4 regions of the Pseudoalteromonas sp. SR43-7 genome follow, and region 3 is predicted to be linked to each of the others. Evidence: predicted binding sites of a transcription regulator. Region 3 holds the regulator's gene; each other region holds the start of a gene.
The links. Region 3 encodes sigma-54, which starts transcription at its own class of promoters, with help from an activator protein. Its sites were predicted from a motif close to GTTGGCACGNNNNTNGNNT; they were not measured.
Positions count from the first base shown of each region.

Region 1: a site for sigma-54 is predicted at 6,279-6,297, ahead of H5087_RS12880 (flagellar basal body rod protein FlgF). Genes of this name have one in related genera too.
Region 2: a site for sigma-54 is predicted at 4,813-4,831, ahead of H5087_RS17680 (hemerythrin domain-containing protein). Genes of this name have one in related genera too.
Region 4: a site for sigma-54 is predicted at 1,252-1,270, ahead of H5087_RS19240 (EF-hand domain-containing protein). Genes of this name have one in related genera too.

Region 1 is NZ_JACJDY010000016.1:575-8,287, forward strand. It holds gene flgN (flagellar protein FlgN) at 1-43, opposite strand, end outside; gene flgM (flagellar biosynthesis anti-sigma factor FlgM) at 36-356, opposite strand; gene flgA (flagellar basal body P-ring formation chaperone FlgA) at 433-1,140, opposite strand; gene H5087_RS12850 (chemotaxis protein CheV) at 1,281-2,213, shown strand; gene H5087_RS12855 (protein-glutamate O-methyltransferase CheR) at 2,234-3,064, shown strand; gene flgB (flagellar basal body rod protein FlgB) at 3,210-3,617, shown strand; gene flgC (flagellar basal body rod protein FlgC) at 3,623-4,054, shown strand; gene H5087_RS12870 (flagellar hook assembly protein FlgD) at 4,068-4,748, shown strand; gene flgE (flagellar hook protein FlgE) at 4,809-6,176, shown strand; gene H5087_RS12880 (flagellar basal body rod protein FlgF) at 6,334-7,077, shown strand; gene flgG (flagellar basal-body rod protein FlgG) at 7,099-7,713, shown strand, end outside.
Region 2 is NZ_JACJDY010000028.1:23,195-30,907, reverse strand. It holds gene H5087_RS17705 (RluA family pseudouridine synthase) at 1-1,573, shown strand, start outside; gene H5087_RS17700 (GGDEF domain-containing protein) at 1,752-3,671, shown strand; gene H5087_RS17695 (DUF6500 family protein) at 3,708-3,926, opposite strand; gene H5087_RS17690 (hypothetical protein) at 3,956-4,210, opposite strand; gene H5087_RS17685 (hypothetical protein) at 4,270-4,539, opposite strand; gene H5087_RS17680 (hemerythrin domain-containing protein) at 4,871-5,296, shown strand; gene H5087_RS17675 (hypothetical protein) at 5,390-5,803, opposite strand; gene H5087_RS17670 (TonB-dependent siderophore receptor) at 6,223-7,713, shown strand, end outside.
Region 3 is NZ_JACJDY010000002.1:85,412-93,124, forward strand. It holds gene H5087_RS01715 (KpsF/GutQ family sugar-phosphate isomerase) at 1-903, shown strand, start outside; gene kdsC (3-deoxy-manno-octulosonate-8-phosphatase KdsC) at 904-1,455, shown strand; gene lptC (LPS export ABC transporter periplasmic protein LptC) at 1,452-2,006, shown strand; gene lptA (lipopolysaccharide transport periplasmic protein LptA) at 1,996-2,541, shown strand; gene lptB (LPS export ABC transporter ATP-binding protein) at 2,538-3,263, shown strand; gene H5087_RS01740 (RNA polymerase factor sigma-54) at 3,333-4,832, shown strand; gene hpf (ribosome hibernation promoting factor) at 4,859-5,146, shown strand; gene ptsN (PTS IIA-like nitrogen regulatory protein PtsN) at 5,151-5,603, shown strand; gene rapZ (RNase adapter RapZ) at 5,622-6,467, shown strand; gene H5087_RS01760 (HPr family phosphocarrier protein) at 6,510-6,782, shown strand; gene mgtE (magnesium transporter) at 6,914-7,713, shown strand, end outside.
Region 4 is NZ_JACJDY010000036.1:6,369-14,081, reverse strand. It holds gene H5087_RS19250 (TrkH family potassium uptake protein) at 1-181, shown strand, start outside; gene H5087_RS19245 (flagellar brake protein) at 226-885, shown strand; gene H5087_RS19240 (EF-hand domain-containing protein) at 1,351-1,563, shown strand; gene H5087_RS19235 (calmodulin) at 1,704-1,916, shown strand; gene H5087_RS19230 (calmodulin) at 1,980-2,195, shown strand; gene trkA (Trk system potassium transporter TrkA) at 2,277-3,653, opposite strand; gene rsmB (16S rRNA (cytosine(967)-C(5))-methyltransferase RsmB) at 3,740-5,035, opposite strand; gene fmt (methionyl-tRNA formyltransferase) at 5,028-5,981, opposite strand; gene def (peptide deformylase) at 6,003-6,509, opposite strand; gene H5087_RS19205 (LysM peptidoglycan-binding domain-containing protein) at 6,628-7,713, shown strand, end outside.

The sequences.
Region 1 (7,713 bases), on a different contig from region 3:
GTTGGTTTAGCTTTACGCTAATTAAACTATTATGATCAGCCATACACGTTAAACTCAAAATCAGCTAAGTTTTTAGCAAGCTTTTCACTGTCCACTTGGTATTTACCTTCAGTTATTGCTTTTTTTAGCTCAGCAACTTTATCGCTGTCAAAGCCAGGCGATTGCTGTGCTTTATCTTGAAGCGTTTTTAATTGCTGCGCTTGCGGCGTTAAACTTACAGAATCACTTGCAGCTTTAGGCGAAGGGGCCTGAGCAGCTTGTGTATTTGCGTTATCTTTTTTTAAATCAACTTGTTGCTGCTTTGCATTTGTTAACGCATTAGCTTGTTGATTACTGCCATTAACTTGATTAACCATAATAATAAACCCGTATATTACCCAACTTATGCCATGTTATCGGCATATACGTAGGATACTTTAGTATAAATCTAAATTAAATATTCACCTGAACAGACTCTACACCATCTACTCGCGCATTTAAAACTTTACCTGATTTTTTGTTTTTTATTTGTATCTGTTCGCCCAAAGTACCGTCTTCTAAAGCAATACCTGTGGTTTTAATTCTAAGACCCCTCAGGTTTGCGTAAATATTAACAGAGTCACCTTTACACACCATGCAAATTTGGTTTAGTAATACTGGCATACCACTTCTAATATTTCGTTTACTTCTACTACCTATTAGCATTGTGGGATCATCTAAGTACTGTATTCGTACAAAGTGAGTTGGTTTCATTTCAATACTTAAATGCGATTTAGTTATTACTTCACCGCGGGTTAAATTAGCAGTGGCAACAACAACTGGGGCCATTTCAACAACTCTTACATGAACGTATTGAGCCCACGTTTGAGCATCATTGCACTTGGCTTGTAAGGTTACTTGGCGGTTAAATGGTGGCTCATCGGATGTTGATAATTCAAGCTCTGTATTACAGACACGATCAGGAATGCGACTGTCTAAAGGCAGAGCACTTAATTGAGTATTAGTATTTTGTAATGTACCAATTTGCTTAGCTATGTAAGCAACGGCCATGTCTTGTAATAAATCTTTACTAAACACTTTAGCTTGCAAAGGGAATACAAAGCACAAGCTAGTAACAAAATAAAAAACACTGTATCTTCTGATTTTTTTTAACAAACTCATAATGTTTCGACTATGCTTATGGTTTCAAACAGGGTATAAATATTTTGCGTCAAAAAGTAGACGCACCCGCGATGTTATGTAGCTTTATAAATAGAAAGCAATTATCGTTCCGTATTATTTGTTTTCTTTAGGAGATTTGAATGGCAGGCATTTTAGACTCAGTAAACCAACGCACACAGTTGGTTGGGCAGAACCGCCTAGAATTACTTTTATTTAAGCTCAGAGGGCGTCAGCGTTTTGGTATTAATGTATTTAAAGTGAGAGAAGTGCTGCAATGCCCTCCACTAACAAGCATGCCAAAATCTAATCCGTATATTCGCGGTGTTGCACACATTCGTGGTCAAACCATTTCGGTTATTGATTTATCAATGGCTGTAGGTGGGCGCCCAATCGACAACATTAAAGACAGCTTTATAATCATTGCTGAATACAATCGCTCTGTGCAAGGGTTTTTAGTGGGCGGAGTTGAACGTATTGTAAATATGAATTGGGAAAAAATAATGCCACCGCCATCAGGCGCCGGACGTTATTCATATTTAACAGCAGTGACCGAAATCGAAAATGAATTAGTCGAGATTCTCGATGTAGAAAAAATTCTCAACGAAATTTGCCCAGTAAACACAGAAGTAAGTGCTGAAGTTGCACAAAGTGGCGATATTCAAAGAGATTTAGGCGAACGTATCGTATTTATTGCAGATGACTCTGCTGTTGCGCGTAATCAAGTTAAACGTGCCCTAGAGCCGTTAGGCGTGCAAACAGAGCTTGCCAAAAATGGTAAGGAAGCTTTAATTAGATTAAAAGAAATAGCAGAGCTTGATTGTAAAAACGATATTACTGAGCGAGTAGCGTTACTTATCTCTGACGTTGAAATGCCAGAAATGGACGGCTATACCTTAACAGCTGAAATAAAAGCAGATCCCAAACTTGCACCTTTGCATGTTATTTTGCATACCTCTTTGAGTGGTGTTTTTAACCAAGCGATGATTGAAAAAGTAGGGGCAGATGACTTTATTGCTAAATTTAACCCAGATGAATTAGCAACAGCGGTTAAAAAGTGGGTTCATTGTGATTAACAAAAATAGGTGCTACTAACTTGAATAATAAAGATTTGCAGCAAAGTGAATACGACCAGTTTCGTTCGTTTTTAGAGCAGCAATGCGGCATTGTTTTAGGTGAAAATAAACAGTATTTAGTTAAAAGCCGACTTGCTCCGTTAATGACTCGATTTAATGTGGGATCTTTATCGGAATTGGTTAGTAAAACTCTCGGGCCTCACGAGCGGCAATTAAGAGCCGCTGTTGTTGATGCAATGACCACCAACGAAACTTTGTGGTTTAGAGATCAATACCCATTTGAGTTGCTCCAAAACAAGCTTTTCCCTGAATTTAAAGATTTAAGAAGACCTTTAAAAATTTGGTCTGCTGCCAGTTCGTCAGGCCAAGAACCTTATTCAATAGCTATGTCGGTTGCTGAATTTAGTGCTAAGCAACCAGGTGTGCTTCGTATGGGGGCACAAATTATTGGTACCGACATATCTAATACCATGCTTGATATGTGTAAAAATGCAGAGTATGACGCGCTGGCACTTGCCAGAGGGTTATCTGCAGAGCGTCGTAAAAAGTTTTTTAAAGACAGCGGCAACGGTATGGCACAAGTAAACGATACAATAAAAAAACAAGTTAGTTTTAGGCATTTAAATCTGCTTGATTCTTACGCGTTAATGGGTAAATTTGATATTATTTTTTGCCGAAATGTACTAATTTACTTTGCGCCTGAAATAAAAGCTAAAATTATTAACCAGTTTGCACAAGCGTTAAATCCAAACGGTTACCTATTTTTAGGCGCGTCAGAGTCCCTAACTGGCCTAAGTACTGAGTTTGATATGGTTAGGTGCAACCCTGGTATTATTTACCAAAAGAAGTAATTAAGCTAACTCCCTTCCCTAAAACGACGCACCTAGCGTCGTTTTTCTTTTTAGATACATAGCCTTATAAAAATATAGCAAGCCCTAATATTAATGGCTTATTTTTTGCTTTATTAATGGGTAAGTCAATTTTTTGGAGAAGGTTATGGCTATCAGTTTTGATAAAGCATTAGGTGTGCATCCGCAAGCCATGTTGATCCGTTCACAGCGAGCAGAATTAATTGCAACTAATATAGCTAACGCTGATACGCCTGGCTATAAAGCAAAAGATATTGATTTTGCCTCTGCATTAAAAGCGGCAAGGTCAACCCAGCAAAGCGGCAATACTATGGTAAGAACTAATGATAAACACATTGGTGGAGGTACTCATAGTATGGGCAATTCAGAATCATTTCGTTTGCCAAATCAATCAGATACAGGTGATGGTAACTCGGTTGATATACAAGTGGAACGAAACTTGTATACACAGAATGCTATGGAGTATCAGGCCAGCTTGCAATTTTTAAGCGGCAAATTTAAAGGCCTGAATAAAGCTCTCGGTAGTCAAGGATAAAAATTATGAGTTTATATAATGTTTTCGATATTGCAGGTTCGGGTATGAGCGCACAAAACGTTCGCTTAAATACTACAGCTAGTAATATTTCTAATGCTAATACCATTAGTTCATCTCAAGACAAAACGTACCGAGCGCGCCAACCTGTATTTGCGGCTGAGCTAACAAAGGCTTCAGCATCAGTAAGTAACCAGCAGGGCTCCGCAGTTGGTGTTAAAGTTTTGGGCATTGTTGAAAGCGATGCACCATTACAAATTGAATATAACCCAAACCATCCAAGTGCGGATGAAAATGGCTATATCTATAAACCCAACGTTAATGTTGTAGAGGAGATGGCAAATATGATTTCTGCCTCTCGTTCTTACCAAACAAACGTGCAAGTTGCTGATGCAGCTAAGCAAATGCTAAGTAAAACACTGTTGCTAGGGCAGCGGTAACCGAGGGTAGGTTATGAGTAACGATATTAGTACATCTTCATCCTATTTAGACTCTATACGCTGGCAAGAGCAACAAGTTGCTACCAGTGATAATGAGAGTGATGCGTTAACACAAGAAGACTTTTTCTCTTTGTTAACTCAGCAATTATCGTATCAGGATCCCAGTAACCCTGCGGATAATGACCAAATGATTGCTCAAATGACTAGCTTTACGATGGCGCAAGGGATTACAGATTTAAATACTAATTTTGAATCTTTAGCCTCTTCAATGACATCTAATTCAGCACTGCAAGCATCTACACTTGTAGGCAAACAAGCTTTACTAGAGTCAAACACCCTGGATTTAAATGAAACAGGTGATGCCAGAGGCTCTGCAGTGGCAGAAGAAGCCGTTGATAACTTAAAAATTAAAGTTACTGATGCATCAGGTCAGCTAGTAAGAACTATTGATATGGGCTCTCAGCCAGCAGGTGCGGTACGTTTTGCGTGGGATGGCAAAAATGAAGCTGGTGAGCGTTTACCTGAAGGTGAATACTCAGTAACCGCCGAAGGAAGTACTGATGGTGAATTTTCAAGCTTACCCATTGCTACGTTCAAGAACATTGAAAGCGTTAATATTAATGGCTCAAGTGGCATTATTATTAACACTAAAGAAGGTGCGGTTAGGCTGACAGACGTCGCAGAAATCGCGTAATAAATTTTAATTATACTTCGCCTGTCAGCAGGCTAAATATTAACAGGTTAGAGGTGAATTATGAGCTTCAATATTGCATTAACTGGCTTAGCTGCCGCACAAAAAGATTTAGACGTAACTGCAAATAACATTGCAAACGTTAATACTACAGGTTTTAAAGAGTCACGCGCTGAGTTTGCCGATGTTTACGCATCGTCAGTATTTAGCTCTGGTAAGACTAAAAATGGTGACGGTGTGCAAACAACCATGGTTGCGCAGCAGTTTCATCAAGGCTCACTACAATTTACAAATAACTCACTTGATTTAGCAATCACTGGTGAAGGTTATTTTGCGATGACAGACGATTTATCTTCGCAAGATTTAACATATACACGTGCAGGTGCATTTAAGCTTAACCAAGATAACTTTATGGTTGACGCAAAAGGTAACTTTTTACAAGCATTCCCTGTTGATTCATCTACAGGTGATACAACGTCGGTAAGTTTGAGCACAACAAACCCAATTCAAATCCCTGATTCGTCTGGTTCACCTCGCGCAACAGAAAATGTATTTTTGTCGTTTAACTTAGATGCAACAGCAGATGCTCCGGGTATTGCTTTTGACCCAACATCTAGTGGTACTTATAACTCATCTACGTCAACAACGGTATATGATTCACTAGGTGAACCACATATTTTACAGTACTTTTTTGCTAAAGAAGATGATGCCGCAGCAGGTGGTACAGATAACAGTTGGGAAGTATACGCAACACTCGATGGCAAAGTAGTTGATGCCACAACTGGTGGAGAACAAACCGCGCCTTATACACCACTTACCACCCTTGGTTTTAACTCAAGTGGTTTACCATCAACAACAGGTGGTGTGGCAAATACAAATACAACTACTTTTGATGAAATACTACTACCAGCGGGTTCTGGTACTGGTTTATCAACATTACTAGACAATGGTGCAACTTTCCCTGGTACTGGTATTGAGCTTAACTGGCGCGATGAAAATAACACAGCTGGACGTATCCCAACTCAGTATTCAAGTGGTTTTGAAGTAAAAGCACTCGATCAAGATGGCTCAACAGTAGGCCGTTTAGCCGGAATTGATATAGGAACAGACGGTAAAATTGTCGCTTCTTACAGTAATGGTGACTCAACATTCCTAGGCCAAGTGGCTATGGTACGTTTCCCAAATTCACAAGGATTATCACAAGTGGGTGATACAAGCTGGAAGCAAAGTATTGATTCAGGTGAACCTGTAGCGGGTGAAGCCGGTTCGGGTACGTTTGGTGGAATTAACTCATCAGCGCTTGAGCAATCAAATACTAACCTTACAAACGAGCTTGTAGACTTAATTACTGCACAGCGTAATTACCAAGCAAACTCACGTGCGCTTGAAGTTAACTCAACTATTCAGCAAAGTATTTTGCAGATTCGATAAGCTAAACCCCATTAAATATATTAGGCTGCATTTTTGCAGCCTTTTTTATAAGTCCTCTTTGTAAGCCCTTCTAAATACCTCTCAATGTTGCGTCAAATTTAATCTGGCACCTATTTTGCATTTATAAGTTCAGAGATTTTTTATGTGAGTCGATACTATGGACAAAATGGTCTACATTGCGGCCTCTGGCGCTAAGCAAAGCCTACAAGGGCTTGCGCTTAAAGCCAATAATTTGGCGAATGCAAATACAACAGGTTTTAAAGCTGACTTTGCGCAAGCACGTTCTATGCAAGCGTTTGGCGAAGGTTTGCCTACACGTGTATTTTCAATGCAAGAGCGTCCGGGTTCAAATATGGTATCGGGTGGCATTGTTCAAACCGGGCGAGACTTAGATATCGCAATGAGCGATAACGCATGGCTTGCTGTGCAAGATGCCTCCGGTAATGAAGCTTACACAAAAGTGGGTACGTTAAACATTACTGCTCAAGGCATGCTCGTAACCAGCCACGGTCGTCAAGTTATTGGCGAAGGGGGACCTGTTATTTTACCCGTTCCAGTCGAAAAAATAGGGTTTAGCCAAGATGGCGCTATTCAAGTTCGACCGCAAGGCGCTCCTGCTAACTTTTTAGAAGAAATCGACACGCTTAGAGTGGTAGAAGCAAATAGCTCACAGCTCGAAAAAGGTAACGACGGTTTATTTAGACCAAAAGCAAATGTAACAGTAGATACCTCTGCCAATGTAAAAGTTTTAAGTGGTTCGCTTGAAATGTCGAATGTGAATCCGGTTCACGAAATGGTCGACATGATAAGCCACCAGCGCCAATTTGAATTACAAGTGAAATTAATGAAAACAGCTGAAGAAATTGACGAGCGTCAAGATCAGTTATTACGCATAGTTTAACTTTAAAGTGAGGACACGATTATGAATCCAGCATTGTGGATCAGTAAAACGGGGCTAGACGCTCAACAAACCGATATATCGGTTATCTCAAATAATTTAGCGAATGCGAGTACCGTAGGTTACAAAAAAAGCCGCGCTATATTTGAAGATTTACTTTATCAAAATATTAATCAACCGGGTGGTCGTTCATCGCAAGATACCGAAATGCCGTCGGGCTTAATGTTAGGTGCGGGTGCTAAAGTTGTAGCTAACCAAAAAGAGTTTACGCAAGGCAACATGTTGACCACCGAAAACTCACTAGATTGGATGATTTCTGGCGAAGGTTTTTTTGAAGTACTGCAACCAGATGGCAATATTGCTTACTCGCGCAATGGTCAGTTTACTACTGATGGCGATGGACGAATTGTGACATCGGGCGCAGGTTATGTGATTCAGCCAGAAATGAATGTACCAGATGACGCGCAATCAATTACGGTTTCGCAAGACGGCGAAGTATCTGTACGTGTTGCAGGCCAAGCCGATAACGTTGTCATTGGTCAGCTGACTATTAGTGACTTTATTAATCCATCGGGTCTTGAGCCAATTGGTCAAAACCTTTATACCGAAACGGCTGTAAGTGGTGCGCCTGTACAAGGT
Region 2 (7,713 bases), on a different contig from region 3:
TTATTACGAGCCGCAACCATTAGCTGTAGCAGCCACTAAACAATTACAGCAACAACTTGAAACGTTAACGCATTTAAAAGCAGAAAATGCAGGTAAAATGTTTGGGGTTTTAGTGGTGCAAAATGCTAAGCAACAATTGGGCTTTTTAAGTGCTTATTCGGGACAAATTGAAGGTGATAAAGCCAATATTGGCTTTGTGCCGCCTGTTTCTAGCATGCAACTTCAAGACGATACCTATTTGGCTCAAAGTAAAATAATTAACGATATTAATGCTCAAATTGAGCAATTAGAAAATAGCGAACAACTGCATGAAGTTAATAGCAAACTTGATGATGCAACACAGAGCTACCAGCAAGCGCTATTAGCTCAACAGGCAGTAATGCAAACCGGTCGCCAACAACGAAAAACACAACGTACCGAAGGTGAATTAGAGCTTAGCGAAAGTGATTTTGAGCAGTTAAAAAATAAGCTTGCAGGGCAAAGCATCGTAGAAAAAAAGCAACTGCTGGCACTTAAAGCCTATTGGCAAAATATAATCGAGTCACTGCAGCAAACACACATCAATATTTCTGATGAAATTGCTCATTTAAAAAAGCGCCGTAAAACGCTTTCTAAAAGCTTACAAAAGAAGTTATTTGCTCAGTACCAGTTTTTAAATGCAAATGGTGAAACTACAGACTTAAATGCCATATTCGCAGCATTACCTGAGCACACTCCTCCTTCGGGTGCTGGCGATTGTGCAGCGCCTAAGTTATTACAATACGCCTATAAACATGACTTAAAGCCACTTGCTATGGCTGAGTTTTGGTGGGGAGCAGCACCTAAATCAGCAATTAGGCAGCATAAGAATTACTACCCTTCTTGTTACAGTAAATGCCAACCGATACTTGGTCATATGCTAAAGGGTTTAGATGTTGAAGATAACCCGCTACTTATCAACCCAGCTCAGGGTAAAGATTTAAGTATTGTTTATAAAGATGACGACTTACTTGTGGTAAATAAGCCCGCTGAGTTTTTATCGGTACCTGGCGTTAATATTGATGACTCAGTTTATATGCGAATCAAAACGCAGTTTCCAGAGGCATCAGGGCCACTAATTGTACACAGATTAGATATGTCGACTTCTGGGTTATTGATGATTGCACTTAATAAACGCGTGCACAAAGCACTGCAAAAGCAGTTTATTGAACGCACCATAGATAAACGTTATGTCGCATTAGTTAATGGTAACGTAGCTGAGGATAGCGGAGTAATTGATTTGCCCTTAGTGCTCGACTTTGATGATAAACCGCGCCAAATGGTGTGTTACACACACGGTAAGCCATCACTTACTACCTGGCAGGTTTTAGAGCGTAACAACAATATTACCCGATTACAGTTATACCCTAAAACAGGGCGAACTCATCAATTAAGAGTGCATTGTGCGCACAGCTTAGGTTTAAACATGCCAATTATAGGCGACACACATTACGGGCAAAAAGCCGAACGATTACATTTACATGCAGAATACTTAGCATTTACTCACCCTATTACGCTCGAGCGATTAGAGTTTGAAGTAGCCGCTGATTTTTAATAAAACACATAACTACAGCGACTATATTATACAATGAGTTTGTTTTTATTAATTAAATTGATATCGTTTGTGGTCTTATTTTTTCAATGAGAAGTATAAAAAAGCTGTTCAAACCCAAGTTTATTAAGCACTGTGAATAAGTATTTCAATAATAAAAATAAATCAGCAAAGGATTAACATGGCTAACAATGCACAAATAAAGGTTTTAGGTAATACTTTATGGGCAAAGTATATTGTTCTCCTTTTATTTTTACTTTTAAGTAAGCTTGCCTCAGCTAACGGCGATTCATTAAATGCAACTTCACATGCGCTAGACTTTGACACAACTCAAACTCTCATCAATAACATAAAACGAAATGAATTAGACTATCTTCAAAATGAAGACAAACTCACTCAAGCATTTAAAATAAGCAAAGATCAAAATTGGGAAAAACTTCATTTAGAAGCGGCCGCTTTGTATGCGGAGTTACTTTTTAGACAAGAAAAATACGCAGCGTTAAACACTCACTTATCCTATTACTTAAAGAACAAAGAGTTACCAAACCAAAAAAGTGTATATTTATTATTTCTCGAATCACAACTCAAGTCTCTAGCGAGGGATGCAAACCCAGCTCCAGCACACATGCTAGCCACAAAATTAGAAGAGAGCCTGCAACAGCATTCATCTAAAGAAAAAATTATTATTTTACGAGCACTTGCTTACTATTACACGGATACAGACGCATTGAAAAAGACCCTAAATGTTGCACTAGAAGGGCTAGAATTAGCATTAAAAGATGACGACTCAGCATCTCAGGGATACTTTTTTAGAAAAATAGCCGATGCATATAATTATCTAAACGAAAAAGACAAAGCCATATATTATGCAAAAAAAGCGGTTGCAGCATATGAGCAAACACAAGATGGGCTTTTTACTGCAAAAGCATATTGGAGTTTAGGCAATATATTGCTCGAGATAAAAAAACCTAAAGATGCCTTAATATACCTAGACAAAGCATTGCTCTATTTTAAAAAAGCTAATATGCAAAAAGGCTTAACCTTTGCCCAATACTCAATTGCTAGCATTGAGTACTTACAAGCAAACTACGATAAAGCTTTAACTTTAACTAAAGAGAACATTGAGCTTGCTCGTTCTGCAGGTGTACACGACATGCAACTCGCATCGCTCATTTTGTTAGCTGACATATATATAAAACTAGATTTACTTGAGCAAGCAAATGAAGCAAACGATGAGGTATTTTTAAACTTAGATAAATTCAGCCGCAGTATTTATAAAGCCGATTTTTTAAGTAAACGCTATGAGCTAAAGCGACGACTCAACTACACTAACGAGGCTTTTGAAGCAATTGAACAAAAGCTCCTTTATACAAAAAAACACTACGAAGCTACCAGTGAAAGTAATATAAAAACACTACAGGTACAGTTTGAAGTAAAAGAAAAAGAAGAAAAAATACAGCAACTAGAATACGCAAAAGACATTAGTGAACTACAAGCTAAAGAAGAGTACCAACAAAAAATAATTTGGCGACTTAACGCTGCTATAGCGTTTATTTTAGTGATTGCTTCATTATTTTTATTTTATAGGCAAGCTCGACAACGTCAAAAATATCACGATATTTCATTAACAGATTATCTAACAAATAGCCCTAATCGCAGAGGAATAATGCGCGCCGCAGAAGCAAAGCTTGATGAAGGTAAAATGACGATAGCAATTGTTGACTTAGACTACTTTAAAAAAGTTAACGACCAATTTGGTCACGATGTTGGGGATTTAGTTCTTATTTCCTTTGCAAAGGCTGCAAAAGAAACACTAAGTGGTTATCATCAGTTTGGCCGCTACGGCGGCGAAGAATGGTTGTTTGCACTAAATTCGGTTGACGAACTAGCTATTCGAGATATATTTGACCAGCTCGCCACTAGGTTTACCGAGCATTGTAGTAATATAAAAGACCTTCCTAGTAATACAAAAATCACTTTTAGTGTGGGAGCCTCTGTAAGTAGCCCTTTAAAAAGCACACTAGATGTTCTTATTAAGCATGCAGATAAATTACTTTATAAAGCAAAAGAAAACGGAAGAAACCAAGTCGTTGTTGATTAGATAAATACAGCTAAAAGTACTTGCTCAGTTAATTGACTAAAGTCCATCTAAAACCATCTGTTTAATTTTATGTGCTTTTACAAAATGATCTAATTTATGAGTGTGTATCCACCAAGTAGCGGCCTCCATAAGTAGCTCTGGGTCGTCGTTTTTATTGGCAAAAAATGCATAAAAAGAAAGCCCTACATTTTCGCCTTTAGCTGCCATTTTTTTATCGCACACAGTAATGATTTTTGCTCTTAGTTCTTCCCTCATACATACCTTATTTAATTATATTTTTACTATTAAAATACGCCATTTAAAAAGCTAACGATTAGCTGTAAAAGGCTTCTATCAACCAAGCCATGATTCTCAAGCTCTTTATTAGGCGTATTTACTTTTGCAGCTTTGCATTCATTATCTAATGTCTCATTTTTAAGTGTATCGGTTTCGTATGCAATATCTGCTTGTTCCATACATTTTGCCGAGCCTGCGTAAGGCTGCGCCGCACAAGCGCTTAGTAATAAAAAAAGTGGAATTGCTATCAATAATTGCTTCATAACTAATCCTATTTTTACGCAACTTATTTACTTTAAATTACAGTTGCAAGTTAGCCTATTTACTTTTCTACCACCATTACAAAAAATTCAAAAAAGAACGTACCGATGGCATCAAAAAAAGTGTCATTTTTTTCATCCTTTTTAATTTGTGCGCTAATGCATTGATTGTAAACCTGTGAGCTTGTTTGAGCGCCATTTCGATCAATCATTTCAGCCTCTTCAATGCATAAGTTAGGGTCAGAACGCGGGGCTGTACTACATGCACTCAGTAAAGCGCACAGTCGTAATGCGCACAGTAGTAATGCGGCGACGGGGCTTTTTATGTTCATCCTTAAACTATCCTATTAAGTTAACGTGCTACCTGCATTTATGTGTGAGAGTAATATATAGGTTGTACCCAAATAACACTCACACTTTATCACTGCTATAAAATAAACAACCAGTAAATATTTGTAAGGTTCTGTAGGAATTTATACTCACTTTTATAATTGAACTACGCAAAAGCCTGAAATTATTGCATTCATATCACTGTAAAATTTACAGTGGTCGCAGCCAAAGAATAAAAAATTAAATTAAATTTATTAAAATACAATAACTTAATATTTGGCATTTAGTTTGCTAGTTAATGATATAAGCAAATAAATTGTAAAAGGACTAGTTATGAATATTTTTGAAGCACTACGTCATGACCATGACAAACAACGAGAATTGGTAGATGCGCTTATTCAAACACACGGCGACACAGAGCAGCGCCACACGCTAATGGATGAGCTAAAAACAGAATTAGAAAATCACGCAAAATTTGAAGAACGTTACTTTTATAACCCACTTATGTTTGATGACTTAACTCATGAAAAAGCGCGCCACAGCGTAGCTGAACATCACGAAATTGATGAATTAATTGAACAACTTGAAGATACCGAAATGAGCTCGTCTGCATGGTTAGTTGCAGCTAAAAAGCTACACCATTTGGTACATCATCATTTAAGTGAAGAAGAACACGAAGTGTTTCAATTAGCGGGTAAAGCACTTACCGAAGGGCAAAAAGAGAGCCTTGCTGAGCAATACAACGACGCAATGCATTAGTTGTAAACACGCAAACCGACTTCCACACACTCCCTGTGTACTTATTGGTTATAAGCCTTATGGCTTATAACCAATTTTTTTGCATGTACTTTATTACTTTAAAGTAAATTTCACGTCTTGGTCGCGTAATAAGTAAAGTGCAAAACACGCAGCCCACATTGGCCATGCAGTAAAGAATAATAAGTTATTAAAGCCATCTATGTACTGGTTGTAAGAAGAAAGCGTAGATAAGCCATGCATTACAAAAATGATACCGTACGTTATACGCTTTTTAATACCTGCTAAAAATGCTAAAACAAGCACTAACTGCACCGCACCAATAATGTAAGCCACTATATCTGTAGAGCCACTAATACCGTAAAAATGTTCAAAAATACGTGCGCTATGCCCAGGATTAACAAACTTATCGAATGTCCACATAACCATTACAATAAACACGCCTAAACGCAAAGATAAAAGTGACCACTGCAAACGGTTTTGCACATCAGAATTCATTGAACCTGTCATAAAATTTCCTTAAATGAATATTAATAAACGTAGAAGTAACCTAGACCGTATAAGTTGTTTTTTATTTCAAAATTCTTTAATTAAATTCATTAGTTAAGCCATGCAGTACTAAAAGTGAAGCTTATTTAAGTAATTTAAAAAATGCTTCATAAAAGTTAACTCTTTTAAAATGTTAGCAGGTTGAAAGTAGTCTATAATTAATAAATCCTATTAAAAGCATATATTTACATTCACTCTAATACAATCGCCCTATTAATATTTTATCGACTAATAAAACAATAGTACTTAATTACCAACTTTGTAATGCATCTGTTTTGTTATGTTCTAAAAAACAAAAAGAATCAAAATTTTACTGAAAGTTATTTTTAATCCTTTCGGTCTTTATCGCCAACAACATTTTAACCGTAGAGAGAAAACGTTTGAAACACGCATATTTAGCACTTTCCCTAGCCACCATATTAAATACACCACTTAATGCTTTTGCAGCCGAAGAATCAAAATCAGCAAAAGAAGGCGCAATTGAGCGTATTGAGGTGGCAGGCCAAGTTATTAAATCTCAAGGTCTTTCGGTTAAAAATGCCACTGTAGACGGCCCTTTTGGCGACAACTTAGCTCTACGAGATATAGCCCGTTCAGTAACACCAATTTCAAGCGAGTTAATAGAACAACTCAATATTACGACTTTACAAGATGTACTTGCAGTAAGCCCTAATACCTATTCAGCCAGTGGTTTTGGGGCACCAAGCTTACCTACTATTCGTGGGCAACTAGGTGAGCTTTTCCAAGATGGTACACGCCGCCAAGCAGGTAATAATGGCTTTGGTGTGCCGTTATCGTTCAACTCTATAGAACAAATAGATGTAGTAAAAGGCGCGCCACCGGTATTATTTGGCTCAAGCCAACGCAACGGTGGTTTTGTAAACTTACATTCTAAAAAAGCATCAACTGACGACAGTAAAGGCAAAGCAACGGTATCTGCAGGACGATGGGATCAGTACAGTGTTTTAGTTGATTACAGTGCACCTATAGTAAAAGACAAAGTAGGTTTTAGAGTAAGCGCTGAACACATTGATAACGGCAGTTACTACGACTTTTCGGGCACGAAAAGCGACAGCTTATTTGCAGCACTTAGGGTGTTACCTGATGACAAGAGCAGCTGGGATATTAACTTGGAGTTATACCAAGTTGAATTTACCGATAACGCAGGTATTAACCGCCCTACTCAAGCCTTAATTGATGATGGCCTTTATGTTACCGGCCAAGGCGTGCAAGCCAATGGCAGTACAGTACCTGCAGCTGGTTCTATTGTTTCACCTACTGGGCAAGTAAAAATAGACCGTAGTACAGTACTTACCGACCCTGACAATCAAAACGAAGCCACTACTTATTTACTACACAGTATTTATAAGCGTGAACTTTCAAACAACGCATCAATAAAAAACATTACGTATTTTCAGCACTTACAACGCGAAGAAATTGCACAAAATAGCTTTGTTGAAATTATAGATGGTGCCGATACCGCGCAAAACCGTACCGAATTGACCTACCAATGGAGCAACGAGCAGCAAACAATTTTTGCTTTTGATGTGCGTTACAACCGCGTGCTAGGCTACAGCCAATTTACAACAGAAGCCGACTTACCTATTGATTTAACTGGCCCAATTTCAAATCGCCGCATTCCTTTAACTGATGCACAACAAGCGCGTTTAATTGAAATTAGTCCAGGTGTATTTGTATCCCCTGGTGGTCAGTACGATATTAATAACGATGGCAGCGGCGACTTTAACTTATCAGACACTACCGATTCGCGCTCATGGCAAACGGGTTTTGCTATTCAGCAAGATTCAGATTGGACAGATAAGTTTCATACAAGTGTTGGCTACCGCATAGATTTTTATGACGTAGACGCG
Region 3 (7,713 bases):
ATTGCACAATATGTAGATGAAAATTTTCATAACGCGTGCCAATTAATGTACGACTGTGAAGGCCGTATTATTGTTATTGGCATGGGAAAATCAGGCCATATTGGCAATAAAATAGCGGCAACCCTTGCAAGCACTGGCAGCCCTGCGTTTTTTGTTCACCCTGGTGAAGCAAGTCATGGTGATTTAGGTATGATCACTAAAAATGACGTGGTTATGCTTATTTCTAATTCAGGGGAAACCAGCGAAGTTTTAAATATCATTCCGGTTTTAAAACGACTTGGTGCCAAAATGATAGCGATGACTGGCAATACACAATCAACAATGGCAACCCTTGCTAATGTACATGTGTGCATTAAAGTAGAAAAAGAAGCTTGTTCATTGGGTCTAGCCCCTACATCAAGTACCACTGCAACGCTTGCGATGGGCGATGCCATGGCAGTTGCATTATTAGAAGCTCGCGGCTTTACAGCTGATGACTTCGCGCTATCTCACCCAGGTGGTAGTTTAGGCAAGCGCTTATTACTTACTTTAAAAGATGTTATGCACAGCGGCGCAAATACACCTATTATTGATGTTTCACAAACAGTTAAAGATGCTCTAATAGAAATGTCAGCTAAAGGATTAGGTATGACAGCCATTGTTGATGAAAATCAGCAACTCGTAGGGTTATTTACCGATGGTGACTTACGTCGCATTTTAGAACAAAGAATTGATATTCATACAACACAAATAGATGTTGTTATGACTAAGTCATGCACTACAGCTACGCAAGATATTTTAGCCGCTGAAGCGCTCAATATTATGGAACGTAAACGTATAAATGGCCTAATCGTCGTCAATGAGAAAAACCAACCTATTGGCGCATTAAATATGCAAGACCTATTAAAAGCAGGAGTGTTATAAATGCAATTTGAAGAACTCTATCAACCGCTGAGCGATGATGCAAAAGCACGCGCTAAAAAAGTAAAACTACTTATATGCGATATTGATGGTGTATTTTCTGATGGCCGTATTTACCTTGGCAATCAAGGTGAAGAGCTAAAAGCATTTAATACAAAAGATGGTTTTGGCATTAAAGCACTTATAAACAGTGGCTTTGAAGTAGCTGTTATTACTGGTCGTCATTCACAGATAGTACAACAACGTATGAGCAGCTTAACCGTACAGCATATTTATCAAGGCCAAGAAAATAAGCTCATTGCCTATCAAGAATTAAAAGATAAACTCAACCTTAGCGATGAACAAATTGCTTATATTGGTGATGACGGTCCTGACATGCCTGTTATGGAGTTAGTAGGCTTTGCCGTTGCAGTAAATGATGCCCACCCACTTATTAAGCGTTTGTCACATTATGTAACGCAAATGCCTGGTGGTTTTGGTGCAGTGAGAGAACTCACCGATTTGCTCATGCTTGAAAATGGTAAAGCATTGACTACACAAGGCACTAGTTCATGAATGCAGCGCGCATAATATTAAGCGTTTTATTCATTAGCTGTATGGTTTGGCTTTGGTACCCTTATTTTACACAAACAAATATTGTGCCTCAGGCTGAGCCTGAAGTTGTTGCTAAGCCTGATTACATAGCTATTGAGCTCAAACAGACAGCCTATGATGAGCAAGGTAAAATTAGCCACAAAGTCACTGCGGCTAAAATGGAGCTATACCAGCAATTAGGTTTCACGTTTTTCGAAAAACCCATTTTTACTTTATATAACGAACAACAAACGTGGCAAATAAATGCAGACGAAGCAACATTATACGAAGATAAACAATTAATTTTAGAAGGTAATGTGGTTGCCAAAAATTTAACCGATAACGCCATGATAGACAAAATCAATGCTGATAATATTCAGGTTGATATAAAGTTATTAACAATGCGTTCGGAGCAACCCGTCATTATCACTGGACCCAATTTAAAAATCACCGGTAAAGGCCTAGAAGCCGACTTAAAAACCGAAGTGATAAAACTAATTAACCATACGCGAACCATATATTATGACCAATAAAATATTAAAATCACTTATAATTCCTACACTTATACTAGCGTTTAATAGTAGTGCTGCAGAACAAAACACGCAACCTGCTGCCAATCAAATTTCAATAAGTGCCGACAAGCAAGAAGGTCAATTAAAAGCTAATGTCGGGATTTTTGAGAAAAACGTTGAGATTATTCACGGTAATCGCCGCATTACAGCCGATCGCCTCGAAGTGCACAAACGTGATGAACTTGGTGATAATAAACAATTATTAATTGCCACAGGTAGCCCTGCGCACTTTGAAGAAAAGCAATCAGACGGCACGACTATGAGCGCCAGTGCTGACGAAGTACGTTATGATGTATCTAAGCGTTTTTTAACGCTTGTTGGTAATGCACAAGTATCGCAAGCCGGACAAAAAATAAATGCTAAAAGCATTACCTACGACATAGAGCAGCAGCTCATCAGTGCCGAAAAAGATGAAAACTCAACTGACCGCGTTCACACAATTTTAGTACCGATCGAAACTAAAAAAAGTAAAAAAGGCGATAAAGGTCAACCATGAGCACATTAAAAGCAGAACTATTGGCAAAAAGCTATAAAGGTCGTGAAGTTGTAAAAAACGTCGGCCTTGAAGTACAAGCTGGCAGTATAGTTGGCTTACTTGGCCCTAACGGTGCTGGTAAAACAACGACTTTTTATATGATTGTAGGGCTTGTTCCTAGCGACAAAGGTAAAATATCTATTGATGATAACGATATTACTCTTTTACCTATGCATAGTCGTGCTAGATTAGGCATAGGCTACTTACCGCAAGAGTCATCAATTTTTAGAAAGCTGACTGTTTATCAAAACTTAATGGCCATTTTAGAAACGCGCAAAGAACTAAATAAACAAGCCAGAGAAGACACGCTCAATAACTTATTAGATGAATTTAGCATACAACACATTCGTGATAGCCAAGGTATGGCATTATCGGGTGGAGAACGTCGTCGTGTAGAAATAGCACGAGCGCTGGCAGCAGATCCTAAATTTATACTACTGGATGAACCGTTTGCCGGTGTTGACCCTATTTCGGTATTAGATATAAAGAAAATAATAGAACATCTTAAAAATCGTGGGATTGGTGTATTAATTACCGACCATAACGTAAGAGAGACCCTTGATGTTTGTGAAAAAGCCTACATTGTTTCTCATGGGGAGCTGATTGCATCAGGTACTCCAGAACACGTATTAAATGATAAAACTGTACGCGATGTTTACTTAGGCGAGCAATTTAGGCTGTAACATTTACGCCATGTCTTTAAGCATCTGCTAGTATTAATTATAACAACATAAAAGGATTGTTAGAGATACATGAGGCAATCACTACAGCTGCGCATGGGCCAGCAACTTACAATGACTCCACAGTTGCAACAAGCTATTCGTTTGTTGCAACTCAGTACATTGGATCTCCAGCAAGAAATACAAGAAGCTCTCGACAGTAATCCACTTTTAGAGGTTGAAGAGGCAGACTATTCTGAAGACGCTGCTGGTAAAAACGAGCAAAAAGCTGATACCGATGACATAACTGTTAGCGCATCTGCTGATGATGCTCCGAGCGAATATGAACAAGATACTGGTGAAGCACTTGCAAAAGACACGCTAAGTGACGACATGGCTATGGATGTTAGTTGGGATGAGTACATGAGTGCCGCTCCTGCAGCATCATCAGGTCCAATGCCTGAAGACGAATCAATATACCAAGGCGCCTCTACTGAAACGCTCCATGAGTATTTAATGTGGCAATTACAACTAACGCCATTTAGCCCTACCGATGAAGCCATCGCTATTGCGATTGTAGAGGCCGTCGATGATTCAGGTATTTTAACTCTCAGTTGCGAAGAAATTTTAGAAAGCTTTAATCAAGAAAACGAAGATGATAACGAAGTTGAACTTGATGAAATTGAAGCGGTATTAAAACGCATCCAACTGTTTGATCCTGTTGGTATTGCTGCACGTAGTTTACAAGAGTGTTTGTGTATTCAGCTTAATCAATTTGATAAAGAAACACCTTACATTAATGAAACGAAAATGATTTTAACCGAGCATATTGATCTATTAGCAGCTCGCGACTATCGTACATTAATGAAAAAAACTAAGCTTAAAGAAGAAGAGCTTAAAGAAGTAATGACACTAATACATACTCTCAACCCAAAACCTGCTGATACTATTGTAAGGGAAGAATCTGAGTATGTTATTCCTGATGTGTCAGTTAAAAAAATTAAAGGCCGCTGGGTTGTCGAATTAAACCCAGATAGCATGCCTAAAATTCGTGTTAATAGCCAATACGCGGCAATGTCTCGCACTGTAAAATCAAGTGGCGACAGCCAGTTTATTCGCTCACATTTACAAGAAGCTAAGTGGTTTATTAAAAGCTTAGAAAGTAGAAACGACACGCTATTAAAAGTTACTAATTGTATTGTTAAGCAACAACAAGGCTTTTTTGAACATGGTCCTGAAGCCATGAAACCAATGGTTTTAAATGATGTCGCTGAAATGGTAGAAATGCACGAATCGACAATTTCGCGCGTGACTACTCAAAAGTACATGCATACACCCCGTGGTATATTTGAGCTTAAATACTTTTTCTCAAGCCATGTAAGTACTGAAAACGGTGGTGAATGTTCATCTACAGCAATACGTGCGCTTATCCGAAAATTAATCGCAGCAGAAAACTCAGCAAAACCATTGAGTGATAGCAAAATAGCGGATATATTGGCTGAGCAAGGAATTAAAGTAGCGAGACGTACAATCGCAAAATACCGCGAATCTCTTGCTATTCCACCGTCAAATCAGCGTAAAAGTCTGATTTAAGACGCTAAACTAAGAGGGTAATGCTTATGCAACTAAACTTAACTGGTCGTCACGTAGAATTAACCGATTCACTAAGAGACTATATTAATACTAAATTTGCGAAGCTTGAAAGACACTCTGATCATATTAATAATGTTCATGTCATTCTCGATGTAGAAAAATTAAATCAAAAAGCAGAAGCCACAATACACGTAAGCGGTGCTGAGCTATTTGCCTCTACAGAACATCAAGATATGTATGCCGCTATTGACTCGTTGATCGACAAGCTCGATCGCCAAGTAATCAAACACAAAGAGAAGCTTGCTCGCCACTAATATGATGAAATTAAGTTCACTTATATGCCAGGACTGCAGCAAAGCTGCGGTCCTTTTTAATAGCAAAAAAAGAATTTTAGAGTTCATTAGCGAACTTGCTCACGACAAACTTCCGTATTTACCGCAACAAGATATTCTTAATGCTTTAATGAGCAGAGAGAAATTAGGTAGTACAGGTATAGGGCGTGGCATTGCTATTCCTCATGGAAGAATGAGCGGTGCAGAAGAGCCTTTGGCTTTAGTGCTCGTTAGCGAAACTCCAATAAACTTTGATGCAATCGATAACCGCCCTGTTGATATTTTTGTCGCACTCATCGTACCAGATGGCGATAACCAGCAGCACTTAAAGACTCTAGCAACCATTGCTGATAAACTAAACAACAAAGATTTTTGTAAACAGTTACGCAGTGCAAAATCTGATACTGAGCTTTACCAAGTTATTGTCGAACAATCATAGTTTTATAAAGGGTGTTAAATGGAGTTAATTATCATAAGCGGCCGTTCTGGTTCTGGAAAGTCGGTTGCTTTGCGCGTTGTAGAAGATTTAGGTTATTATTGCGTTGATAATATTCCAGTAAACCTACTACCTTCATTAGTTCGCAGTGTGTCTGATAGCTACGATAAAATTGCTGTTAGCATAGATGTGCGCAACATCCCTAAAGAACAAGATGAATTTAACGATATTCTTGAATACTTACCAGGCTTTGCAAACCCTACGTTATTTTATTTAGATAGCGACGATCAGACATTGATCAAACGCTTTTCTGAAACACGCAGATTACACCCACTATCAATAGACTCATTGCCGCTTGATTTAGCCATCAAAAAAGAAAAAGAATTACTTGATGTATTAACCACTCGCGCCGACTTTATGATAGATACGACTGATTTAAGTGTTCATCAACTCGCTGAATCTATTCGTGAAAAGATTTTAGGTAAAAAAGATAAGCAACTGATTGTCACATTTGAATCATTTGGTTATAAACACGGTATACCAAAAGAAGCAGACTACGTATTTGATGCACGCTTTTTACCAAATCCACACTGGGAACCAGAGTTAAAGGCTTTAAATGGGTTAGATCAACCGGTTAAAGACTATTTAGCTAATCACAGCATAGTGCAAAAATTCACATGGCAAATTCAAACATTTGTACAAACGTGGTTACCGCATTTAGAACGAAATAACCGCAGTTATTTAACCATTGCTATTGGGTGTACAGGCGGGCAACATCGTTCTGTGTATTTAGCGCAAACTATCGGTGAAAGTTTTGCAATGACACATCCCAATGTAAAAATTCGCCATCGCGAACAAGAAAAATAATATAGCTGAATAATCACCTGTTCAGCTTAGGTAGAGTAAGTTATGCATTGTGAAGATACCTTTTTAATAAAAAACAAATTAGGCTTGCACGCCAGAGCAGCTACTGTGCTTGCGCAATTAGCAGTACAATTTGATGCGACAATCACATTATTCCAAGATGACAAAGAAGCAGCAGGCGATAGCGTACTTGCACTAATGTTACTTGAAAGTAGCCAAGGAAAAGAAGTTAAAGTTGTTTGTAAAGGCCCTGATTCTGAGCAAGCTTTACACGCTGTTGGAGAATTAATAGCACAACGCTTTAATGAACAAGAATAACCTGTTTTATAAAAACAATATTCGCATTACTAATGCTTCAATTAAAACAGGTATATAAAATAAATAGGTTAGTAACGCCAGTTAACTCACCTCCCCCCATAAAGTAATATAACAATTTATAAAGGACGCCAATGCCTGAAGCTTTTGAACAAGATTACCCACTACAGCAACTAAAACAGGTGACGAAGTCACTCAATAGTGGTCAATTTGTTCAAGTTAGGCGCATGCTCGCAAAAACGGCTCCTTGTGATACCGCATTATTATTAGAATCATCACCGCATAAAATTCGCCGACTGCTTTGGCAATTGGTCGATCCTGATGTGCAGGGTGATGTTCTTGAAGAGTTATCTGAAGATGTTCGTTTAGGTATTATTGCCCAAATGGAACCTAAGCACATTGCCGCCGCAACTGAAGATATGGGCCACGATGACTTAGGTGAAGTATTACGTAGCCTGCCAGATACCGTCTATAAAGACGTTGTTAGCGCGATGGACATTCAAGACCGTGAACGTGCCACGCAAGCACTGTCATATCAAGAGCGTTCAGCTGGTGCGCTAATGAACACCGATACGGTGACCATTCGCCCTGATGTGACGCTCGATGTTGTACTTCGTTATATTAGACTGCGTGGTGAGCTACCAGAAGGTACAGATGATTTATATGTTGTTGATAAACATAACTGCTTTATAGGCGCTTTATCGCTAAGTACATTATTAACTAATCCACCAGAAAAAATTGTCCGCGATTTAATGGATGAAGATTGTGAGTCTATCCCAATCTCAATGGATGAAAGTGAAGTAGCGCAATTATTTGAGCGTCATAATTGGATATCGGCCCCTGTGGTGGACGATAACGACCAACTCCTCGGTCGTGTTACTATCGATGACATCGTTGATGTAATCCGAGAAGATGCCGAGCATAGCTTATTAAG
Region 4 (7,713 bases), on a different contig from region 3:
TGCGTTCTCAGCCACTGCGGCTTGTTTAAATAACTTAGGGCCTGGTTTAGGAGATGTAGCGTCGCATTATGGTGCTATAACCGATGGTGCTAAATGGTTGCTTACTATTGCAATGGTGTTTGGTCGTTTAGAAATATTTACTTTATTAGTGTTATTTACGCCTACTTTTTGGCGTGGATAAACGAGCGGCTTAAGTTTTAAATTACGAACTATTGGGAAAGGGATATGCCAACAAATTTAGAAAAGCTAAAGCATATAAGTGTAGGCAGCTTAGTCGACCTAGAAATATTAACACCTACAAGCAGCAAGCGTGTTAAAACTGAATTAGTTGGTTTACTCGATAAGCAGTTTATTATTTTAAATTATCCCAATGCCAAGCGTTTACCTGCGGCGAGTGACTATTTACGTGATGGCGTAATGGTTGTTGTAAGAGCACTGATTGAAGGCAGTGGTGGGCAAGTTATTGCGTTTCGCCAGCAAATTATGTCAGTAGCCTCGCATCCTGCTAAACTCGTCTTTATTAATTTTCCTAAGCAAGTGCAGCTATTTGCGCTACGCTCGCAAACACGCATACCTACCTTATTACCTGCAAAGCTAAAACTAAGTGACGATAGAGTGCTTGAAGGCCTTATTAAGGACATTTCACTCACTGGTGTAATGTTTGATATTAGAGGCGATCAGCAAGCTGAAGGTATAAAAGATATGCAATGCACTGTCGTCCTCAATAGTAGTGATAAAGATTTTGAAGGTGAAATTTGCAGTGTTAAAGAGCATGCTGCAGGTGTGCACTGCGGAATTAAGCTACTAGCAAGCGAGGATGAAATGAAAACCTTTATGAAAGAGCATTTTATAGACCCATCTGCGCTTGAGCCCACCGTTGACTAAATCGTTTTTCGCTTATTTGCAACAAAGTGGCGTTTTAAGTGAGTATTTATAAAGTGTTTTTTTGTTTTTATATAATTAAAAATATTATTAAAATAAAACAATGTGTTACGTGTTTTTTGTTATGGCTTTTTTTTTGTTGTTATAGCTACTTCGTTAAAATTAACCTTAATTATTTTTTAAAATCCCTCCTTTTATAGCTCTACATTTTAAAATGTATCTTTTTATATAAACATAACTATTTGTTTTTAATGACTTTAGTTTTTCACCTTTAAAGCGTGTTGCGAAAAGGCAACAGTAATGACTCTGAAAATTCCTACTTATTGTACGTTTTATTTTTAACTTATTGAAAGTTAATGGCTTTTAAATGTTGGCATTTAAGTTGTAATAGTCAGGGTGTACTGAACGAAATCGTGATTCAAAGTGAAATACTTAATCGCACACACATAAATTTGAAGGATACATATTATGAAAAGCATTAATAAAACTTTAGCACTTATCGCTATTACATCTTCTTCAGCCGCTTTTGCAGCAACAGATTTTGACACACTTGATGTAGACGGCAGTGGCACAATTAGCCAAGCAGAAGCATCAGTAGACGCAAAATTAATGAGCATGTTTTCTGAGCTTGATACCGACCAAAATGGTGAGTTATCAAAAGAAGAATTTTCAGAAGCTTAATTAAAAAGTATTTATCCTGAGTTGCCAAAGACAACCTAAGTAGGCAAGGGAGCTTACGAAAGAGGATAACAAGGAAGTGAAAAATTACGTTTTAAGTTAAACGAAGCAATTTTTTTGATAGAACATTGAAGGATTAAGTTATGAAACATTTAAATAAAGCATTAGCACTTATAGTACTAGCATCTTCTTCAGCTGCATTTGCAGCATCAGATTTTGACAGCCTTGATATCGATGGTAGCGGCACAATTAGCCCAAGCGAAGCGGCAGTCGATACCGATTTAATGGCTGAATTTATTGAGCTAGACACAGATGGTAGCGGCGAGCTTTCTAAAGAAGAGTTCGCTAATTACTAATTAAACATTTTTCACAGTCAGGGATCTTTGAAAAGGACTTCCCATATTACTAGGAATATTATTATGAAAACATTCAATACAACACTTGCAGTTATCGTTTTAGCATCTTCATCAGCAGCATACGCAGCAGTGGACTTTGCCTCTTTTGATGCAGATGGCGACGGTGCGATTACAATGGAAGAAGCGAAGGTTAACCCTCAACTTGTAAAGATTTTTGATGATTTAGATGCTGATGGAAATGGTGAAATCTCTAAAGAAGAGTTTTCAAAAGTACAGTAATCAATATTCGAAGATACTCCACTAAAGCCGCCTTAGTCAGCGGCTTTTTTGTATTTTAAATTAACTAATTAGCGTAACTAGTTAAAGGAATATAGCACTTACTTGGAATAGTTTTTCTACAACGGTAATGTGTTTTTTGTCGATTAAAAACATGATGACATGATCGCCCGACATAATAATTGTATCATCATGAGCTATCAGCACATCGTCATTACGTACTATTGCGCCAATAGTTGTACCCGCAGGAAGTTTTATGTCGGCAATCGCACGACCAACCACTTTAGATGTGTTTTCATCACCATGAGCAACCGCTTCAATGGCTTCTGCTGCGCCTTTACGCAGTGAATACACGTTAACAATATCACCACGGCGTACGTGCGTTAATAACGCTGATATAGTTGCTTGTTGTGGGGATATGGCAATATCTATTTCGCCGCCTTGTACCAAATCAACGTAAGCACCACGCTGGATAAGCACCATGGTTTTTTGTGCGCCCATACGTTTTGCAAGCATAGCTGACATAATGTTTGCTTCATCGTCATTGGTTACGGCAATAAAAACGTCTACTTGTTCAATATGCTCTTCTGAGAGCAGTTCTTGATCAGATGCGTCACCACAAAAAACAACCGTATTATCGAGCATTTCTGAGAGTTGCTCAGCACGTTCTTTACTGCGTTCAATTAGTTTAACGGTGTGGTTTTTTTCAAGTGAGCGGGCAAGGCCTGCCCCAATGTTACCGCCACCAGCTATCATAATTTTTTTGTACGAACGCTCAAGTTTTTGTAGCTCGTTCATTACCGCGCGTATATGTTTTGTAGCGGCAATAAAGAATACTTCGTCATCGGCTTCAATAACGGTGGTACCCAATGGTTTTATTGCTTTACCTTGACGATAAATAGCGGCAACACGAGTTTCTACATTAGGAATATGTTCTTTAAGTGCAGATAACGCATAACCTACAAGTAAACCGCCATAGTAAGCTTTTACGGCTACTAACGAGAGCATGCCATCAGCAAATTGCAATACCTGCAGAGCACCAGGGTAGTCAATTAAACGGCGAATATACTTAGTGACCAGTGCTTCGGGAGCAATGTAATGATCGATTGGTAAATCGTCGTTTTGAAAAAGTTTTTCGCGGTATTTTAAATATTGCTCTGAGCGAATACGAGCAATTTTAGTAGGCGTTTTAAAAATACTGTATGCCACTTGGCATGCAACCATGTTCACTTCATCTGAACTGGTTACCGCTATAATCATATCGGCATCTTCAGCACCTGCACGGCGTAATACATCAGGATGCGCGCTGTGGCCCATAACCCCTTGTAAGTCGTACTTATCTTGAAGTTCACGTAATCGGTTACCGTCTATATCAACAACGGTAATTTCGTTTTGTTCGCCAACTAAGTTTTCAGCAAGCGTAGCACCAACTTGCCCGGCACCGAGTATAATTATTTTCATTATTTACCCGTGGTATTGATCATAATTTAATTAAAAAAATAGCCATTTAATGTTTCATAAATGGCTAACTATTTAGTGTACGGCTATTAGGCTTTTTTAACTAGCTTAGCGTAATAAAATCCATCACTTTCACCGGGCAGTAACTGCAAACCTGGCGTTGTTACGGTATCGTTTTCGTGTAGAGGTATATGTTCTACATCATCGTTATTAGCTAAAAACTTAGCGACTTGCTGTTGGTTTTCTTGTGGAAGAACCGAACACGTAGCATATACCAATGTGCCACCTGGTTTTAACAGTGGCCAAATGCTATCAAGAATATCGCTTTGTAACTTAGCTAAGTCTTCGATGTCTGATGCGCGACGTAACCATTTTATGTCAGGGTGACGGCGAATTACACCAGTGGCCGAACAAGGCACATCAAGTAAAATACGATCAAATAATTTTTCATCCCACCATGTATGTGGTTGTGATGCGTCGCCACATTGCAGGTCTGCACCTAAGCCAATGCGAGTTAAGTTTTGCTTAACACGTTCAAGGCGAGTTGAGTCGCTATCAAGTGCAAGTACATCTGCATCAGCAAGCTCTAAAATATGACATGTTTTACCGCCAGGGGCTGCGCAGGCATCCAAAATATAGTCATCTGCTTTAGGTTCTAAAAAGCGAGCTGCAAGTTGTGCTGCAGCATCTTGTACTGAACATGCACCTGTATCAAACTCAGGTAATGAAAATACATCACGTGGTTTGGCAAGCTTAATCCCATCAATAAAGTCAGGGTTTAAGGTGTGTTCAATATCGTTAGCGCTAAGCATGTCGCTGTATTCTTGCGTGCTAAATTGGGCTTGATTGACACGAAGCCACATTGGCGCTTGTTGCTGGTTTTCTTCAAGTAGTGCTTCCCAGCTATCTGGGTAGGCTGTTTGCACCTGTTTAATAAACCAATTTGGATGGTTGTATAAACATACCGGAATAAGCTTCGCTTTTTCTTCAAGCTCAGCTTGTTGACGCTGAAAGCTACGTAAAATGGCGTTTATCAGTCCTTTTAATCCTAAAGCGCGTAGTTGAGCCAGTGCGTTAACCGTTTCTGAAATGGCAGCATGAGGTGGTACGCGCATATGCTGCAGTTGATAAATACCTACGTATAATAAAAACTGAAATATTCTACGTTTACCTTTTAATGGCTGCTCTACTAAGTGTTGGCAGTAATTTTCAAGGCTCGGTAAGTAGCGTAAAACGCCATAACAAATTTGCTGTAGCAACGCTTTATCTTTAGGCGGCAAGCCTTGGCTTGCAAATGGAAGTTCTTGATTAAGCGATGCGCCTTTATCAACTACGTTATATAAAGTTTCAGCGGCAAGCGCTCGTACGTTTGGAACATTACTCATTGTTTTCGCCTAATATTGTGCCAGGAGTAACCCAGTCACTACGACCATTTAAAAAGTCGTTAATTGCCATTGGTTTTTTACCTTGCGGCTGTAATTGCGTAATACATAAAGCGTGTTCGCCACACGCCACTACTACGCCATTTTTGTCGCTTGATAAAATTTGCCCAGGATCACCTGATTGCAGCATAACTTGCGCTTGATGAATCTTTACTGTTTGCCCACCCATTTGGGTAAAGCACATTGGCCACGGGTTAAAAGAGCGAATGTTTCGCTCGATTTGAAGCGCACTCATGGACCAGTCGATATCAGCTTCCTCTTTAGAAAGCTTTTTAGCGTAGTTAGCAAGTTCATCGTTTTGAGGTTCAGGGGTGATCTCACCATTAGCTAATTTATTAATGGTTTCAATTAACGCATCTGGACCTAGCTCAGCAAGCTTTGTATATAAGCTTGCGCTAGTTTCTGTTGTGCTAATAGGGCAGCGGCTTATATGTAGCATATCGCCGGTATCTAGCCCTTCATCCATTTGCATTATTGTTACGCCGGTTTGTTCATCACCTGCCCAAATTGCGCGTTGAATAGGTGCAGCACCGCGCCAGCGCGGTAATATAGAGCCATGCACGTTTAAACAACCTAAACGTGGCGCTTCTAAAATAGCTTTAGGTAAAATTAAGCCATATGCTACAACAATCATAATGTCGGCATTTAAGCTTGTTAGCTCATCTAGTGCTTCATCATTTTTTAATGACTGTGGCTGAAAAACCGGTAAGTTGTGCTCAAGCGCTAGCTCTTTCACTTCACTGGCTTTTAATTTTTTACCACGACCTGCAGGGCGATCTGGCTGGCTATATACACCCACTATTTGGTGTTCGCTTTGTATCAGCGCTTGTAAATGACGTGCGGCAAAGTCCGGCGTACCGGCAAATATAATGCGTAATGGTTGAGTCACTGAGTTTTCCTAAGGTGCTTATTACTGTTCTGCAAACTTGGCTTCTTTTTCAAGCTTTTTACGAATACGTTGGCGCTTTAATGGAGATAAGTAATCAATGAATAGCTTACCTTGAAGGTGATCTAGTTCATGTTGAATACAAATAGCCAATAATTCATCTGCATCTAGTACAAATTCTTCACCGTTTTCGTTAAGTGCTGCGACTGTTACTGTTTCTGCGCGATCTACTTTTGCATACGAGTTAGGTACTGATAAACAGCCTTCTTCGCTAACGGTAGAGCCGTCTTTTTTAATGATTTGTGGATTAATTAATACCAGTGGCTCATTGCGCTCTTCTGATACATCAATAACAACGATTCGTTGATGAATATCTACTTGCGTGGCCGCAAGACCAATGCCATTTTCATCGTACATTGTCTCTAGCATGTCTTTTACAATTTGGCGTACTGTGTCGTCAACTTGTACAACATCTTTTGCTACAGTACGTAAACGTTCATCTGGAAATCTTAAAACTTCTAACCTAGCCATAGTTACCTTTTTCACTTGTGCTTAATTTAGGGTATTGTATGCTCTTATTTTAGCCATTCGCGTTCACCTTTAACAGGTTTTGGGCAATAATAATGAAAAAACAATACAAGGAAGCTCGATGAAATCTCCACTACTTGCAATCATGCTTACGTTAAGCGCTGCGTTTCCCGCAGTTGCTGATGTACTTAAAATAAAAAAAGACGCACCAAAACAGTATGTTGTAAAAAAAGGCGATACACTTTGGGATATTTCTGGCATCTATTTAGATGAGCCTTGGCTATGGCCTGAACTTTGGCAAATGAATCCACAAATTGACAACCCACACCTAATTTACCCCGGTGATGCATTAGCGTTGATATACGATGCAGATGGAAACCCACGTTTAGTGATAAATAAAGGATATAGAAAGCTATCTCCTCAGGGTCGTATTACACCAAAAGGGCGTGATGCTATAACTACTTTGCCGCTTGAAATGATCAAACCTTATATCAGTTACGAGCAAGCAATGAACAGTGACGATATTAAAGGTAAACCTTATATTTTAGGTGCAAACGAAAATACTAAAACACAAACGCTAGGCCATATTTTATATGTTAAAGGCGACTTACAAGTACATAAAGCATATGCCATTTACCATAAAGGTGACCCCTACACTGATTTAACCGGTGAAGTGTTAGCAACGCGTGCATCTTATGTGGGTATAGCACGTGCTTTTAGAGCGGGCGATGAGAAAAATGGCGTGCCTTCATCATTACGTGTTGAGTCTGTTAAACGAGAAATTCAGCAAGGTGATTTTTTAATGCCGGCAATGGAAGGCCAAATGCTTCCTGCGTACTTTGATATACACCGCCCTTCAGAACCTGTAACAGGTAATATTATTGCTTCACCACGCGAAGTTAGAGAATTCAGCACAATGGATGTTGTGGTGCTAAACTTAGGCAGTGAACAAAATATAGAAGCGGGTCATGTATTAGATCTAGAGCGTCAATCGCCAACGGTTATTGATGGTCCTCGTGGCCCTCGTTACCCAGAAGATTCTAGTAAATATGAGAAGCTTTTATCTGATGTGAGCCAATTATTTGGTGATGAGTCTGACGAACAAAACACAACGTGGACCATGCCAAAAGAAAAAGTTGGTGAGCTAATTGTCTTTAAAGTGTATGACAAAGTAAGTTATGCATTAATAACTAAAAACCAGCACCCA